3 regions of the Arthrobacter sp. D1-29 genome follow, and region 2 is predicted to be linked to each of the others. Evidence: riboswitches for the same ligand, from Rfam matches in the RefSeq annotation. Region 2 holds a riboswitch; each other region holds the start of a gene.

Region 1 (5,582 bases), 2.1 Mb from region 2:
CCTTCGGGGTCATGTTCGTCATCCACGTTGGAGTCCTGCCGGGCTGCGTTGGCCGAAGTGATATCCGCGCGGAGGGCCGGAAGCAGCGCCAGCTTGCGCTCCCGCTCCTCCTCCAGCAGGATCCGAAACCGTTCAAAATCCACCATGGGAAAAAGCCTAGCGCGCTTGTTTCAGGCGCGTTTTTCGGGCTCAGGAGTTTAAATTTGCCGGACAGGAAAGTGCTCCATTAATTAGCTATCGACAACCGGATAAAAGGCGGAGCAAGCTAGCAGCGTAAGCGCCGAAAATAAGTTGAAAGGGGAATGCCATGCCTGCCAATGTGGTCACGCAACTGGAAGTCAAATCCCACAATTCACCCGACGAAAAGAGGCGTCCGGACAAGACAGAAGTGGATGTTGTGACGGTCGGAGACTACACGCTGGGGCGGTTCACGTTCCCGCCGGGCTGGCGATGGTCTGAGTGCATCAAGCCCGTTGTTCACACGGAATCCTGCCAGAACAGCCATGTGGGTTTCTGCGTTTCCGGGGACCTTGTGGTCGAAACCACGGACGGCAACCGCATCAACATCAGTGCCGGTGATTCATACACCATTCCACCCGGCCACGATTCCTGGGTTGAAGGCGACCAGGACTTTGTTGCAGTTGAATTTATGAGCGCCGCCGAATTCGCCAAGGCACCCGTGGACTCCGCCTAGCGGCCGCTTTAACCGACGGGACGATCCAGCCAACGCTCAGTACCAGCCAACGGATCAGTACCAGTTGTAAGCCACCGAGTGGTTCCAGGCGCCGCACGGTGAACCATAACGGTCAGCAATATACTTCAGCCCCCACTCCACCTGCGTCCTGTAACTCGTGAGCCAGTCGCTCCCGGCAGTTGCATACTTTCCGGGCGGCAACGCCTGGGCAATGCCATAGGCACCTGAATACGGGTTGGTAGCCGTTGTCAGCCAGTTGGATTCCTTCGTCCACAGCCGCTCCAGGCACTGAAACTGATCCTGGCCCCAGCCATAGGCCCCCAGCCTTGAGGAGGCATAGCTCTTGGCTCCGGCCGGATCGTTAACGGCGCCGCCCGGAACGGAAGGCACGACGACGGGCGGCGGGGCCGGTGTTTGGCTTGGCGGCGGCGCCGGGGCCGGGGCGGCAGGCGCGGGAGCCGCTGGACCGGCAGGAGGGGGTCCGGGATTAGCAGGACGCTGGGCGGCAGCGCGGGCTGCGGCTTTCGCCGTATCCTCAGCCTGGCGGCGCGCCTGCTCCTCCGCCGCGGCACGCTTTGCCGCCTGGGCTGCCTCATAGGCGGCAAGCGCTGCCTGGCCCTGGCGGTATTCGCCTTCCACCGCCGCCGTTGTTCCTTTGAGGGAGGCCAACTGCGCCGTCAGTTCCTGGCTGTTCTGTTGCTGTTCAGCAATTTGCACGGTCATGGCCTGCTGGGCTGCCTGCGCCGCCGCCAGCTTGACCTTTGCCCCGTCCGCCAACCGTTCACGCTCGGCTTTGGCTGTCTGCTGCTGCTCGGACAGCGCACGGGAGGACTTCTCTGCGGCTGCTGCTTTGTTCACAAGGGCTGCCGTCTTATCACCCACGATCTGAACGATGTTCAGGCCGTGGATGCTGTTGGTCTGCAGCGCGTCCAGGGCCACGAAGAAGCCCATGTTGGTTCCGCCGGTCTTGTAGGACTGTACGGCCAGGGCTCCGATTTCCTTCTTGTACTGGCCGAGTTCTGAGTTTGCCTGATCGGTTTGTGTCGTCAGGACATCCATTCGTGACGTGGCTGCCGAAAGCGCAGCCTCGGCTACAGCGTAATCCGCCGCTGAGGTGACGGCGGCAGCACCCAGAGCCTCTGCCTGGCTCTGCAAGCCGCCCAGCAGGTCGCCAATCCTGGAGATCTCGGCGGCCTTGCCGGCTTCGCTCTGCTTGGCATTCTGCACGTCCTGCCAGGAGGGATATCCGTCCGGCGGAACGTGGTTGTCGGCATGGGCAGGCAGCAGTGAAAGTGAGCTCACCAGGGCAAATGCCAGCACGCCGGCAACAGCGCGGCGCTTCACCTTTCTACCAAACCGGGACATAGTTCGTCAGCCTACCGGGCAATCGAGTGTGCGGAACGTCATAACTTCAACATCTTTACGAAGGTGTGACGTGGCCGGGCCTTTGTTGTACGGCCACGCAGCATTCCTGTGAAGGACCGCGAAGAGGATCCTCCGCCTCTACGTTGGTCACTGTTGCGACAAGCAGTCGGTAACGGTTAAGCCAAGCCAACGCGCCGAAGAGTTACTACTTGTTACCGTAACGTGACAATACCCCGGAGCAGAAGGTAACCTCTTTCGGTGCCCCGGTTTCAGCCGGGACATTCCCATCAGTATGCCGAACCCTGCCGCTGACCGGGATCCAGTCGCTTTCCAACTGGCAGGGACGGGGGAACCACGCTTCCGCGGCCTTCTCAGAAAAGGCCTTGGGGTTAAGTCGTTAATGCTCCGTCCCGCACGGGCGTTTACGGCCGGGTGTCTCCGACCCGAACCCGACAGCTCACCTCGCAGGCATGGGAGAGGCGAATCACCGTGTCAAAAAACTCCACCACCGCCCGTCATCGCGCGACCCCCAGCCGATCAATTGCACTCGAAGGCTTGTCAGCCACTGCCAAGTCAAATGCCATGAACATTGGAAGGTCCGGCCTGGTAGTTGCTGCCGCGTCTGGCCTCCTGTTCGGCATCGGGGCACCTGCCCAGGCCGGAACCCACGCACCAGATAACTCAGGCACTGCCAATGCTCAGGTCCAAGCACAGGCCGCAGCACCGGCCCCTGCGGCTGCGGCCCCGGCAGCAGCTGCAGCCAAGGTCCACACAGTCGTTTCCGGCGACACCCTTGGTGCAATTTCCGCCCGTTACGGAGTAAGCCTTAACTCGGTCTTCTCGGCTAACGGCATGTCCATGGCAACCATCATCTACCCGGGCAACCAGATCAAGATCCCCGGCGCCGGAACGGCTGCGCCCGCACCGGCACCTGCCCCGGCACCCGCCCCCGCCGTCCGCGTTGCGGCAGCTTCGGCACCGGCACCCGCTCCCCTGGCTGCTTCCGGCTCCAAGGGCGCTGCCATCCTGGCTTCCGCCTACTCCCAACTGGGTGTGACCCAGGACTGCACCGCCATGGTGGAGAAGGCACTGCGCTCCGTTGGCAAGAGTGTGGGCGACCTGGCCCCGGGTCAGTTCTTCCAGTACGGCAGCGTTGTGGGCACCCCCGCACCGGGTGACCTGGTCATCACTGCGGGCCACGTAGGTGTCTTCGCCGGCAACGGCCAGGTCGTCAGTGGTGGCGTGGACGGTTACAAGACCGAGGTCCACTCCCTCAGCTGGCTCTCCGGCGCTTCGTTCGTCCGAGTCGCGTAATCCTGCCAGGCAAGGCGGCGGGCGGGATATCTTCCCGCCCGCCGTTTTTGTCTAACCACGTACTGCCACCGAAGCCTAAAATAGATGCACCGGTTCATCGCTGCATTGTCGCAGCGGCGGCACAGTGGAAGGCAAGCGGTTATCGTGATCAGGAATCCGTTTGGGCATCACCAAAAGACCGAGGAAAACCCCGGGAACCAGAAGCACGGGCACCGCTCCTGGCTTCAGCGGGAGGACGCGGGTGTGAGCCATGGGCCGAGCAGCCTGTTTTTCATATCCCACGACACTCCCTTGCCGCCGGCACTGACGTGCATCCAGGGGCATGAGGTCCGGGAAGGGGAATCAACCTGCGACCACGGACACCCTGTCGGATGACGGCCCACTGACCGGCCGATATGCGGGCACGCGTCCAAGCCCGCTCCCCCCTTTTGTCTGGCCACATTGGCCCGGCACGCGTCAGACGTGCTGGCGGAACCAAGCCAGTGTGTCGTTCCAGGCCGCCGAAGCCTGCGCCTGGTCGTAGCGGTTCCCCGTATCGTTGTGGAACGCATGGTCGACGCCCGGATAGACGGTTAGCTGGTGGCGGATGTTATGGGATTCCAGGGCGTCCCTCAGAGCCGGCATGGCACCGGTGATCCTTTGATCACGTTCGGCGTACACACCAAAGACCGCAGCCCTGATCGCGGACACCCTGTCCAGATCAGGAGCAGGTCCATAAAAGGCTGCGGTGGCCTTCAGCCCTTGCAACTCCGTCGCCCCCTGCCAGGTGATCCCGCCACCAAAGCAATAACCGTTCATGGCGATCCGCCCAGGGTCCACGAAGTCCTGGGACTGCAGGTAGCTGAAAGCCGACGCGAAGTCTGCCACATGCCGTTGGGCGCCGGCCCGCGTCAGCGCGCCGGGAACCGCATCCGCGTTCAGGCTCGCAGTCCCTCCCTCCCGGCTTAGGAGGTCCGGGGCCAAGGCGGCATAGCCCTCCCGCGCAAAACGGCGCGCCACGTCCTGGATATGCGGCACCAGCCCGCGGTTTTCATGGCAGATAAGCACTGCCGGTCCGGCTTCACCCGACTCCGGCCGGGCAAGATAGGCACTGATTTCGGCACCGCCGGAGGAGAACCGTACAGTCGCCGTGGTTAATCCCGGTGCTCCCTCCGGAACAGACAGCGGGCTCTTCGCCCCGGGTACTGCACCTTCCGCGGCCGCAGCTGACCCAGTTCCGGTTGCTGCACTGGTCCCTGTGCTCGTCCCTGTACTGGTCCCTTCGGGGGGCGGCGTCGCCGCTTCGGGACTCGGCATGGGGTCGGTGCTGCGCGGCACCTCGTCAGGGGTGCAGCCGACCAGCAGCATCGCAGTGGACGCCGCCGCCATGCTTCCCGTAATGAACGCCACCCGCCGCGTGAACGTTCGTTGGGTCATGGCCCCGGCTCGGTAATCGTCGAAGAATTCCTCGATCAGGTACCTCTCAAACTTGCCAAGTTCAATCATGACGGGCCTTCCTCGATCGTGCCGAATATCCTCCTCCGAACTCAGCGGCGGGGCAAGGGTACGAAGTTTCCCCCGACCCTTGCGGCCGGGCCGTTGCCTCTCCAAAATGAAGGCGTAAGCCACAACGAAGGGGATTGCCATGGACGAAGCAGACGCATTCCTGGCAGCGGTAATGCCGGCCCTCACAGCAGCCGATACAGCCATGCACAACGGCGATGCCGGACCCCGCACCGCCCTTTGGTCCCGTACCGATCCAGTGACACTTTTCGGTGCCGCCCGGACAGTTACCGGTGCAGACGAGGTGATCCCCTTCTTCGAGGTCCTGGCCGGCCGCTTTTCAAACTGCACCTCTTTCGAATACGAGGTCACGGCCGCCGAGGTCAGCGGGGACCTGGCGTATGTCGTGGGCATCGAGCACACCACAGCATCGGTGGCAGGGGCGAACCCGCTTCCCTACTCCCTGCGGGTCACAACAATCTTCAGGCGGGAGGACGGCAAGTGGAAGGTCGTGCATCGTCACGGGGACGCCTTGCCGGAAGGCGATGTTGAACTGACGCGCACCCAGCTGGGACGCCTTAAAGTGGCAGACACGACGCCGGACAGCGCCGGATAGCTGCAGGTTCAGTTCAGTTCCACGGAAGTTCAGATTCCGCGGAAGTTGGGTTTCGCAGGGTCAGGTGCCGCAGAAGGTCCGGTAGGGGCCGAAGTCTTCCGGCGCGCCTGC
Region 2 (5,582 bases):
CACGGGCTCAGGTGCCTCGACGACGGGAGCCGGTGTGGTGGTAACCGCGGGCTTTTCGTAGGAGATGGAGATGGTGGAAGCAGCCGAAATAGTTGCCGGAGCTGCAGCTTCTACACCGAGAGCGGAAGTGGAAGCAGATTCACGCTGAACGTTGGTGTCAGCAGCGTTGGCCGCGATACCACTGGTCAGGACAAGGCCGGAGGCAGCAGCGATGACTGCGGCCTGTCGGCCCACGCCGCCGGCGTTGTCGCCGACAGCCTTGGCAATGACAGCCAGCGAGTTGGTCTTGACAACCTCGGCGCGGTGCCGTGCAACAGTTGCACGTGTAGTCATTATTTCTCTCTTTCGTTTTCCTCAGGACCACATGGGCAACCGAAGGGCTTTGGACGCGCCGGCATCTTGGGGGTACGCCGGCACGCCCCGAACGGGGATTTAGCGAAAAGTGTTTCCGGGGAGGAAGCGTTCTTCCGGAACCCATGGGACGGTTCCGGAGGCGGAACTAGCTCAGGGTGTAGAAGGATCCGCCACCCGTGGAGGCGACAGAGTGCAGCAGCGTTCCCTGTGAGGGGTTCAAGGCGCTGATCATCATGCCGTTGCCAACGTAGATGCCTACGTGGGCGCCGCCATTCTGCATGACAAGGTCACCGGGAGACGGTGTGGAGGTGGGCTTCATTGCGGTCCACGCGTTGACTCGCGGAATGCTGATGCCTGCCTGGGCGTAAACCCACTGGGTGAAGCCGGAGCAGTCCCAGCCGTTGGGAGTTGTGCCGCCCCAGACGTAGGGGCTGCCGATTCCGGTGTAGGCAATGGCCGCCAGACCCGACGCCGCAGCAGAGGAGACGGTGTCCGTCAGCTTTGAGGCGGTGGTCGCCGTGGCTCCGGATGCCCGGGTGGCAGTCTCGGTGGACTGCGGCCGCACGGTTTCGACCTTCGGAGCAGCCGTGGTCTTGACCACGGGACGCTCGAAGGACACCGTGGCGGTGGGTGCAGCCGTAACTGCAAGTGCAGCTTGTGCGGAACCCGACTCGGTGGAGGCGGAGATGCCGGCGGTGGTGTCCGCGGCGTTGGCCGGAAGTCCAATGCTCAGGATCAGGCCTGAAGCGGCTGCGATGACAGCAGCCTGGCGACCTACGGTCCCGGCATTTGCACTAACAGCCTTGGACACGGAGTCCAATGGGTTGGTACGAACCGTTTGCGCACGGTGGCGCGCAGAATTATGGCGTGAAGACACGAAGGTAGCCTCTCCCAATGCCTGCGAGGTGAGCTGTCGGATTCGGATGGGAGTCACCCGGCCGCGCTGCTTCCTGGGAAGCTTTGCGACTTAACCCCAAGGCCTTCATAAATCGAAGACCAAAATTGGTTCCCCCGCCCCTGCCAGACGATGTCATGCGAACGGACCTTGAGCGGTGGCAGAGCTAGGCAATCCACTCAAGAGCGTCAACTTCGGAAAAGTTGACGCGCTTTAGACGTTACAACAGTTTAGAGCGAATGTCACATTCAGGTCACGGCATGTCACAGCGATTTGAGAGTTTTCCATCACTTAGAGCCAGCCTGTGGGATCTACGACTTCTCCATTGACCTGCACCTCAAAGTGAAGGTGGCATCCAGTGGAAGCCCCAGTGGTGCCGCTGAGCGCCACCACCTCGCCCCTGCTGACCGTTTGGCCAACCTTGACGTTGAAGGATGACAGGTGGTTGTACGTGGTCTCAAGGCCGTTGCCATGGTCCACCACAACACGGTTGCCGCCGCCGTAGGGATGCCAGCCGGCAAAGGTCACTGTGCCGCTCGCGGCGGCCAGGACGGACGTCCCACACTGGGCCACGTAATCCTGGCCGCGGTGGAAGTCACCGGAACCGCCGGTGATGGGACTGACGCGGTAACCGAACGGAGAGGCAGTCGACAGCGAAGCCAGCGGTGCACCCAGGCTGCCGGCGGATGCGGCGCGGGTGATCGAGCCGGCAGACTGGGCGCTCAGCAGCTGCTTGAGCTTGCCATCGGGATCGCCCTGCGTCACCACGGAGGAGCGGCTGAAGTCGATCTGCGCGCCGGCTTCTGCAGAAATTTCGGGCTGCGGTGAGACAGACGCGGCTGAAGTTGCAGTCTGGCCGACAGCAGGAGTTGCCATGACGGGACCCGTTGCGGGAACCGTGACCGTGAGGACCAGGCCGGTGGCGGCGAGGGCAATACCGGCTTTCTGCCCTACCCCGCTGGCGGCGGCAAAATCGCTGATTTGCTGGAACGGACCGCGTCGGCGGCGCGCGTCGCGTTGGGGGTCGCGTGGTCGGTTCGCGGCAAGAACCTCGGCAACCCGGGGCGCCGAAGGCGGGCCGGCGGCGCGACGGCGGCCCCTGGAATTTTGCATGGTCAAGAACGGTTCCTCTCTGGGTAGCCTGCGAAGTTAGCTGTCGGATTCGGGTCAGAGAGTTCAAAGACCCGGTCCGCCGTAAGCAAGCTTCGGCACAGAGATATCCCGTGGGATCCTTCGCTGGAAGAGGCTTGCCGCTGACGGACTTCACCCCAAGGCAGCCTTTCGACTGCCGGTTGTGGTTCCTCCGCCTCTGCCAGTTAAGTGACTCGTGCACCTGATCCGCTGGCAGAGCTCGGCTCCAGATCAGGTAACGCTTTAGTATCAACGCTTGGGGATCAACTATAGGCGATTAAAGCCCATGTAACAATTCCGTTATCTTTTATGTGCCCGCTCACAACAAGGCAACGGGGCCCCGCCGCGGGCCCCGATTTTGTCCCTCGATTGGGCTAAATCAGTCGACAGAAACGAAGACGTGGGCCGCTACTTCGGGCGGCAACTCCAACGCACCCTCAATCCCAGGAACACGGACTGAAATGTACTCCCCCACACGCTCAAGGGAGACGGATGCACCTGGGCGAATCCCGCCTTCGTCGAGTTGAACCAGCAACTCCGGCTCCACCTGGATTGGCTCGGCCAGGCGGCTGACCGTCACCTGGGAGCCCTGGCCATAGCCCTTCATCGCGTCCAGGAGATTAATCACACCGTCGGTGATCCCGGTAGGCTCGGCGCCACCAAGGGCTGCCAGCCCAGGGATGGGGTTGCCATAAGGGGATTCGGTGGGGTGGTCCAGCATTTCATAGATGCGCCGCTCTACCCGTTCGCTCATCACGTGTTCCCAGCGGCAGGCCTCGTCATGGACATAGGCCCAGTCCAGGCCAATCACGTCAGCAAGGAGCCGTTCCGCCAGCCGGTGCTTGCGCATGACTTCGATAGCGCGTTTGCGGCCGATGGCCGTTAGTTCCAAGTGTCGGTCTCCGGAGACCACTACCAGGCCGTCCCGCTCCATTCGCCCAATGGTCTGGGACACCGTGGGGCCGGAGTGGCGCAGCCGTTCAGCGATGCGGGCCCGAAGAGCGACAATATTCTCTTCCTCAAGCTCCAAAATGGTCCGAAGATACATCTCCGTAGTATCGATCAGATCCGTCATCCAGCTCAGCTCCCTCGAGCACAGTACCTTGGGCAATCCCATCCGTATCGCCCACCCACAGCGACGTAGTCCGTTGAAAAGCTTAGCCTATTTTGAGTTTGTCCGGATAATTTCGTCACCCCCGGTCAGGGTCAATTTCGCCTCTGTTCTTCGGCCCGTATTCTCCCGGCGCATCCGGAAAGTTCTGCTCTGGAGCTTTCCGCATCATGTCCCCTGCGCTCCCCTGCTGTCCTGACCGGCCGAGGAAAGCAGGTTTCAATGACCTCACTATGACGGTCCGGTTCCTGCCGCATCTGGCTGTCAGGCAGAATAAGGGAGGTCCATATTTTTGCAGTCGCTGCTGACTGCCCGCCACCCCACCGTCCGGACGCGAAGTGCGTCCACGCCGAAATTGGAGCCCCTGTGAGCGAAACCAGCATCACTATTCCCGCCGACCTCCTGCCAAAGGACGGACGGTTCGGCGCCGGACCTTCAAAAGTCAGGCCGGAACAAATTGAGGCGCTTTCCGCGGCATCCACAACCATTCTTGGCACCTCACACCGCCAGGCCCCGGTCAAGAACCTGGTGGGCTCGGTCCGTGAAGGCCTGAACCAATTCTTCCGCGCCCCAGAGGGGTATGAGGTAGTCCTGGGCGTGGGCGGCTCCACAGCCTTCTGGGATGTTGCCAGCTTTGGCCTGGTGGAGAACAAGGCCCAGCACCTCTCATTTGGCGAGTTCGGCTCCAAGTTCGCGTCCGCCACCAACAAGGCGCCGTTCCTTGAGGCCTCCACGATCATCACGTCAGAGCCCGGCACGCGCCCGGAGGCTAGGGCCGAGGCCGGCGTGGATGTCTACGCCTGGCCGCAGAACGAGACGTCCACGGGCGTCTCGGCGCCTGTGAAGCGGGTGGCTGGCGTGGATGACGGCGCCCTGGTCCTGGTGGATGCAACATCAGCCGCAGGCGGACTGGACGTGGACGTCGCCCAGGCGGACGTGTACTACTTCGCGCCGCAGAAGAACTTCGCTTCCGACGGCGGCCTGTGGCTGGGGCTCTTCTCCCCCGCAGCGCTGGAACGTGCCGCCCGGATCAAAGCCAGCGGCCGCTGGATCCCGGACTTCCTGGACCTGCAGACAGCTATCGACAATTCGCGCCTCAACCAGACGTACAACACCCCGTCGCTGTCCACCCTGGTGACCCTGGACTCGCAGGTCCGCTGGCTTAACGACAACGGAGGGCTCGACTTCGCCTCCAAGCGGACCGCCGATTCGGCCGGCCGCATCTACACGTGGGCAGAGGCCTCCGGTTTCGCTTCCCCGTATGTGGCCAAGGCTGAGGAGCGCTCGAACGTTATTGCCACCATTGACTTTGACGAGTCCGTGGACGCAACTGCGGTTGCCAAGGTGCTGCGCGCGAACGGTGTCGTGGACACGGAGCCGTACCGGAAACTGGGACGCAACCAGCTCAGGATCGCCACCTTTGTCGCGATCGAGCCCGCCGACGTTTCGGCGCTGCTGGCCTGCATCGACTACGTGGTGGGCGAACTCCGCAAGTAGCGTTTCCCGCCTGAATTTCCTGTCAGTGGTCGACGGCGTCGCCCGGGTTTCCTCCCGGCCGGCGCCGTTTGCTGTTGGCAGGCACAGTGACGCAGGGCAGCCCCGCAGGCATGCGGCGGTTGCCAGGCGCCCTGCGAAAGCTCACGAAGTGAATCCGACTGGATGTTTCCCAGATCCAGGAGCAGTGCCAACTGCCTAGTGAGCCCCTCCGGCAGAGCCGTCATCCGCGTCGTCGTGGTCGTCGTCCTGATCAGGGCCGTCCTGGTCGGCGTCGTCCTGATCCACAAGGCCCTGGCCCTGGCCGAGGTCCTTTGGACTGGAAGAGTCCTGTTCAGCGCCGTCCTGGTCAACGTCGTTCTGATCAGAGCCGTCCTGGTCGACGTCGTCGAGATCATCCACGGGTGCTTCTGCCGCAGGCACGGCCTGCCCGGCGGTTTCCGCTTCCTGGGCATCCTCCGGGCGGACACGCTCTGCCCACGGCACCCATTCGGGGGCCAGGATGGAGTCCTCGGAGGGCAGGAGGCCAAGCTCATTGATGGTGACTACTTTGGAGCGGGAGTTGCGGGTCAGGACCGCGTACCACTGCCAACCCAG
Region 3 (5,582 bases), 130 kb from region 2:
GGTGGCCTTGTCCTCGTCCTCGCCCTTGTCCCCCTCCTCCCCCTCGTCCCCCTCCTCCTTGCCGGCCGCGGCGCCCAAGGACGAGCGCAACTGGCTGAGGCCCGGCACGTGGCACCTGCGCACGCGGCTGGTTGCGCTGGCCATGGCGCTTCTGATTGCCATCTGTGGCGCCGTGGGGCTGTTCACCTACGCGTCCATGGATTCATTCCTCACACGCCAGCTCGATGACCAGCTCAGCCAGGCGGCGGAACGCTCCAACGCTCCCGGCAGGCCGCCGCTGGGCGGGTTCAATGGCGGGCGTGATCCCCTTGACGCCCGGGGACAGAGCGTTGGCACTCTCAATGCCCGCATCCTCGGCGGGCAGGTCAACAGTGCCGGCTTCCTCGCCTCAGACACCACGCGCGCACCACTCACCACCCGAGACAAAGAGATCCTGCTGGATCTGGCACGCAACGGCAATCCGGTGGACCGGACGTTGTCCAACGGCAACTACAGGCTGTTGGCTGAGGAAACCTCGTACGGGGACGTGCTGGTCACGGGACTCCCCCTTGCCAGTAAGGAAAGCACCATGTCCTCACTGGTGTGGACCTTTGTCTTTGTCTCCCTGGGCGGCCTGGTCCTGATCGGACTGGCGGGAACCGTGCTGATCCGGCGCACGATGCAACCGCTGGAACAGCTGTCCGAGGTTGCCACCCGCGTTTCCCGGCTTCCCCTCGACGCCGGCGAGGTAGCCCTCGCGGTGCGGGTGCCGCCGTCGAACGCCAATCCCCGGACTGAAGTGGGCAGCGTGGGGCACGCCCTCAACCTCATGCTGGACAACGTAGCCCGGGCACTGGAGGCCAGGCAGCAGAGCGAGACCAAAGTGCGGCAGTTCGTCGCCGATGCCTCACATGAACTCCGCACCCCGCTGACTGCCATCCGCGGCTACACCGAACTGATGCGGATGACCGAGGATTTCACTCCGGACGGCCAGAAGTCGCTGGCCCGGGTCCAGAGCCAGTCGGAACGGATGACCACCCTGGTGGAGGACCTGCTCCTGCTCGCCAGGCTGGACGAAGGCCAGCCCCTGAAGCTCGCCGAAGTTGACCTCACGCAGCTGGTCATCGAGACCGTCAGCGACGAGAAGGTCATCGCCCCCACCCACAACTGGCGCCTGGAACTCCCCGACGAGCCGGTGCTGGTCAACGGCGACGCGCCGAAGCTTCGCCAGGTGCTGGTGAACCTGCTTTCCAATGCCCGCAAGCACACGGCCCCCGGCACCACTGTTATCACCGGGGTCACGACGTCGCCGGAGGGCAGCGCGGTGGTAACCGTAACGGACGACGGCGGCGGCATCCCGCCGGAGTTCCTGGACCAGGTTTTCTCCCGCTTCGCCCGCGCAGACGCTTCCCGGGCGGGCAAGGCACCTGGATCAGGTCCCCGGGCCTCGGAAGGAACCAGCGGCCTGGGCCTGGCGATAGTCCAGTCCATCGTGGAGGCGCACGGCGGCACGGTAACGGTAAGGTCACAGCCCGGCTTCACCGAGTTCGCTTTGCGACTGCCCATCATTGCCCGTTAAGCGCAAGCCAACACACCGCCGTCGTGATCTCTGTTACCTAAATGTGACTTAAGCGGCAGTCTCCTGTACCGTCGATGGGGTGCGGTTCCCGTTCGGGCCGTATATTCCGGATGACGCCAAGCTCTGCCGCTTCCCGGATTCTTCTTGACCAGGCAGAGGCGGGGGACCCACAGTCCCGGGCAGTGAATGCCCTTGGGGTTAAGCCAGCACGTGATTTTCCGTGTGGCCGGATGCCCTCATCCGAACCCGACAGCTAACTCCGCAGGTGTGAGAGGCGATCCATCATGTCTGAATTCAAGGTAGAACCACGCCCTAAAACCGGGCAGTCCGAATCCCACGGCCGTCACAAGCTCCGCCTGACGGTGGCAGCCTGGCCCGCCGCCACCATGTCCAGGCTGGCAAAAATACCCTCCCTCGGCAAGCGCACAGCCGTTCTTGTCACCGCCGGTGCATTGCTGGTGGGAGTCGGCGCCGCCGGCCAGGCGTCCGAATCCATCACCCGGGTGTCGGCCGTCGAGTCACAGTCCTCCCCCGCAGCCCCCGCCGACTCCGATTTGAGCGTCGAGAAGACCGAGGTCCAGGCGCCGCCCGCTCCCGCTCCGGCCGAGGTTGCTCCGCCGGCACCCGAGCCGGCACCAGCGCCTGCTCCCGAGCCCGCACCGGCACCCGCCCCGGCACCAGCACCCGCCCCGGCCCCGGAGCCTGCTCCGGTTGTCGCCGTCAATGATCCCGCGGGAGCCCAGGCCTACGCTGCCAGCCAGCTGGGATCCTATGGCTGGGCCCCTGACCAGATGCAGTGCCTCAAGACGCTCTGGACCAAGGAGTCCGACTGGACCACCACGGCGATGAACCCGAGCAGCGGCGCGTACGGCATCGTCCAGTCACTGCCCGCCGAGAAAATGGCCACCGCCGGTGCGGACTACCTCACCAACTACCGCACGCAGATCAACTGGGGCCTGAACTACATCCAGGAGCGCTACCAGTCACCGTGTGGTGCCCTGAACTTCCACCTGTCGAATAACTGGTACTAGGCAACCTGCGGGTTTTGGCCCGCGGCTCACGACAAGTGCGCCTCTGTTGACCGGCAAAGCCGGGGCGGGATACTGGGACCATGAAATTCACCACCACCATCCTGGGCAGCGGCAACAAGGCGGGCATTGAGGTTCCGGAGGAAGTTGTCTCCGCGCTGGGAGCCGGCAGGAAGCCGCCGGTGGTGGTGACCATCAACGGCCAAAGCTACCGCAGCAGCATCGCCGTCATGGGCGGGCAGAACATGGTTGGGGTGAGCACAGCCAACCGGGAACTCACCGGCGTTTCGGCAGGCGACACCGTTGATGTGGACGTTGAGCTGGATACGCAGCCCCGCGTCATTGAGGTTCCGGACGATCTTGCCGCCGCCCTCGCTGCCGAGCCTGACGCACAGGCGTTCTATGCCACGCTGAACTACAGCACCCAGCGGCGGTACGTTGAGCCGCTGGCCGAAGCGAAGACCGCGGAAACCAGGGCCCGCCGGATCGCCAAGGTGGTGTCCGACCTCAAAGCCGGAAAGAAATGACCCTCGCGCCCGCTGAATCTGTTTCCACCGCAACCGAAACGTCGCTGTAGTCGGAAATGTGCAGCACGCCGTCCGGCAGCAAACCGGTATTCGGACCCACCGCCACCGTGCGGATACCGGCAGCCAGCCCGGCAGCAATACCGGCAGGCGCATCCTCGAACACCAGCGCGTGCGCCGGTTCCACCCTCAGGAGTCCCGCTGCCTGCAGGTAGCCCTCAGGATGCGGCTTGCCCCTGGTTACCAGCTCGGCCGTAACGGCGGTGGCGGGCATGGCCAGGCCGGCAGCCTCCATGCGGATGTCCGCCAGGATACGGTCGGCAGAGGTCACCAGCGCAACGGCGTCGCCCGGGAGGGTCCGCAGCAGCTCGGCGGCTCCGGGCAAAGCGACAATGCCTGCGGTGCGGACACGTTCGGCAGCGCCGAGTTCGGCGGTGAGGGCCACGACGTCCGCCCCTGCCGGGGCGAAGCGCCGCACCGTGTCGCCTGCCTGGACGCCGTGGGAGGTTCGCAGGATCTCGGCAAAGTCCAGCCCGTAGCGGGCGGCGAACTCACTCCACACCTGTTCCACAATGGCGGTCGAATCCACCAATGTCCCGTCCATATCAAACAGCACGGCGCGGCAGGTGAGGGTGCGGGTATCGGCAGGCGTGGGAAGGCTCATGCCTCAATCCTGCCCTACCTGCGCGCGGCGGCCAGCCGAAAGCTAGCCGGCGATGCCGTACAGCCGGTCCCCCGCGTCTCCGAGGCCCGGGACGATGTAGGACTTCTCGTTCAGCTTTTCGTCTATGGAAGCCAGGACAATGGTCACGTTGGCGTCGGAAAGTTCCTCTTCCAGCTTCGCCAGGCCTTCCGGGGCGGCGAGGAGGCAGATGCAGGTGACGTCCGAGGCGCCGCGCTTGAACAGGAACTTGATGGCCTCGCGCAGGGTTCCGCCTGTGGCCAGCATGGGATCAAGCACAAAGATCTGCCGGTCCGTGAGATTCTCCGGGAGCCGCTCGGCGTAAGTGATGATGTCCAGGGTTTCCTCGTCCCTGGCCATGCCCAGGAATCCCACTTCAGCCGTGGGAACCAGTTTGGTCATGCCCTCCAGCATGCCCAGGCCGGCGCGGAGGATGGGGACCACCAGCGGCGTCGGCTTGGTAAACGCGGTGCCCACCGCGGTGCTGACCGGCGTCTCAATGGTCACGGGCTGGGTGCGGACTTCACGGGTGGCCTCGTACGCGAGGAGTGTCACCAGCTCTTCCGTCAGCTGCCGGAAAACAGGGGACGGTGTGTTCTTGTCCCGCAGGACAGTGAGCTTATGGGCGACCAGCGGGTGGTCCACAACGAGAGTGCGCATTGGTCAAAACTATCACCCGGCAGAAGAGCCTTTACCGGGAGAACCGGTGCCTGCGCCGCGCTCCTCCGCCCCTTCCACGGCGGGCTGATCCTCACGGTGGTCCTCGCTGTGGTCCTCACGGAGGGCGGGGTGTTCGAACGTGGGTGCGGGGCCGGCATGCTCGCGTTTCCGTGTCAGGTGGAACAGCCGGTGTGCCAGGATCACCAGCGCCATCCAGGCAAGCCCGAGGAACCAGGCGGCCAGGACATCGGTCATCCAGTGATGGCCCAGGAAGACCCGGCTGAGGCCCATGGCAATGATGAACAGTGCACCGGCAGTGATGGCCGTGATGCGCACCCACAGGACCTCAAACTGCAGGCACATGATGTACACCAGGACTCCGATGACCACTGTGGTGTTCAGCGTGTGCCCGCTGGGGAAGGACGGTGAGGTTTCGTAGGGTGGGACAGCCTCCGAATGGTCCGGGCGGGTCCGCCCCACCAGCCGCTTGCCCGCCGTCGTAGCCAGGGTGGACACTGCTGCAGCGCCGCCCACCAGGATGATGGGCCGCCAGGTCCGGCTCAGGAAGGTCAGCCAGGCCGTCAGGACGCTTGCCACGATGGGCATCCCGATTCCGCCGCCAACGTTGGTGAAGGCCGTTACGCCCGCGTTCAGATCCGAAGTGCGCAGTTGCTGGGACAGTTCCAGGGCGGGCAGGTCCAGGGAGGCCAGGCCCTCATCGTCCACCACGTTGGCGTATACCTCGGCACCCAGCAAGGCCAAAGTGACCACCAGGGCGCCACCCACCAGAAGCGTGATCCACAAGGCAGCGTACGGCAAAACCCATAGTGCAAAGCGGTCTTTGAGGGTGTCCACGGTGCCTCCCGACGTAAGTGCTTGCAAGGCTGGATATCCTTCGAAACTATCATTGAGCCATGGTCCCCGCACAAAAGAAACACGGCGAGTGGATGGGCCTTGCCCTGGCCGAGGCCAGGCGGGCACTCGCCACCAACGATGTGCCCATTGGTGCGGTGGTGATAGGTCCCGACGGCGCGGTGCTGGGTTCGGGACGGAACCAGCGGGAGGCCCTGGGAGACCCCACCGCACATGCCGAGATCGTCGCTATTCGCCAGGCGGCTGAGCGGCTGCGG

The links. Region 2 has a riboswitch for cyclic di-AMP ahead of M1E17_RS04670 (M23 family metallopeptidase). Riboswitches for the same ligand answer to the same signal wherever they lie in the genome.
Region 1: another riboswitch for cyclic di-AMP. It lies ahead of M1E17_RS13810 (LysM peptidoglycan-binding domain-containing protein); the one in region 2 lies ahead of M1E17_RS04670 (M23 family metallopeptidase).
Region 3: another riboswitch for cyclic di-AMP. It lies ahead of M1E17_RS04095 (aggregation-promoting factor C-terminal-like domain-containing protein); the one in region 2 lies ahead of M1E17_RS04670 (M23 family metallopeptidase).

What each region holds. Positions count from the first base shown of each region.
Region 1 covers NZ_CP096383.1:3,059,725-3,065,306, forward strand. Annotated here, with positions in the region: gene M1E17_RS13795 (TraR/DksA family transcriptional regulator) at 1-146, opposite strand, end outside; gene M1E17_RS13800 (cupin domain-containing protein) at 308-694, shown strand; gene M1E17_RS13805 (aggregation-promoting factor C-terminal-like domain-containing protein) at 749-2,038, opposite strand; cyclic di-AMP (ydaO/yuaA leader) riboswitch at 2,343-2,545, shown strand; gene M1E17_RS13810 (LysM peptidoglycan-binding domain-containing protein) at 2,549-3,373, shown strand; gene M1E17_RS13815 (dienelactone hydrolase family protein) at 3,830-4,858, opposite strand; gene M1E17_RS13820 (YybH family protein) at 4,998-5,471, shown strand; gene M1E17_RS13825 (protein adenylyltransferase SelO) at 5,532-5,582, opposite strand, start outside.
Region 2 covers NZ_CP096383.1:984,406-989,987, reverse strand. Annotated here, with positions in the region: gene M1E17_RS04680 (NlpC/P60 family protein) at 1-333, opposite strand, end outside; gene M1E17_RS04675 (C40 family peptidase) at 500-1,165, opposite strand; cyclic di-AMP (ydaO/yuaA leader) riboswitch at 1,236-1,397, opposite strand; gene M1E17_RS04670 (M23 family metallopeptidase) at 1,541-2,362, opposite strand; cyclic di-AMP (ydaO/yuaA leader) riboswitch at 2,373-2,582, opposite strand; gene M1E17_RS04665 (metal-dependent transcriptional regulator) at 2,760-3,455, opposite strand; gene serC (phosphoserine transaminase) at 3,858-4,988, shown strand; gene M1E17_RS04655 (DUF3027 domain-containing protein) at 5,184-5,582, opposite strand, start outside.
Region 3 covers NZ_CP096383.1:852,404-857,985, reverse strand. Annotated here, with positions in the region: gene M1E17_RS04105 (hypothetical protein) at 1-162, opposite strand, end outside; gene M1E17_RS04100 (sensor histidine kinase) at 143-1,558, shown strand; cyclic di-AMP (ydaO/yuaA leader) riboswitch at 1,680-1,837, shown strand; gene M1E17_RS04095 (aggregation-promoting factor C-terminal-like domain-containing protein) at 1,843-2,589, shown strand; gene M1E17_RS04090 (YdeI/OmpD-associated family protein) at 2,670-3,113, shown strand; gene M1E17_RS04085 (HAD-IA family hydrolase) at 3,094-3,774, opposite strand; gene upp (uracil phosphoribosyltransferase) at 3,817-4,452, opposite strand; gene M1E17_RS04075 (phosphatase PAP2 family protein) at 4,465-5,334, opposite strand; gene tadA (tRNA adenosine(34) deaminase TadA) at 5,367-5,582, shown strand, end outside.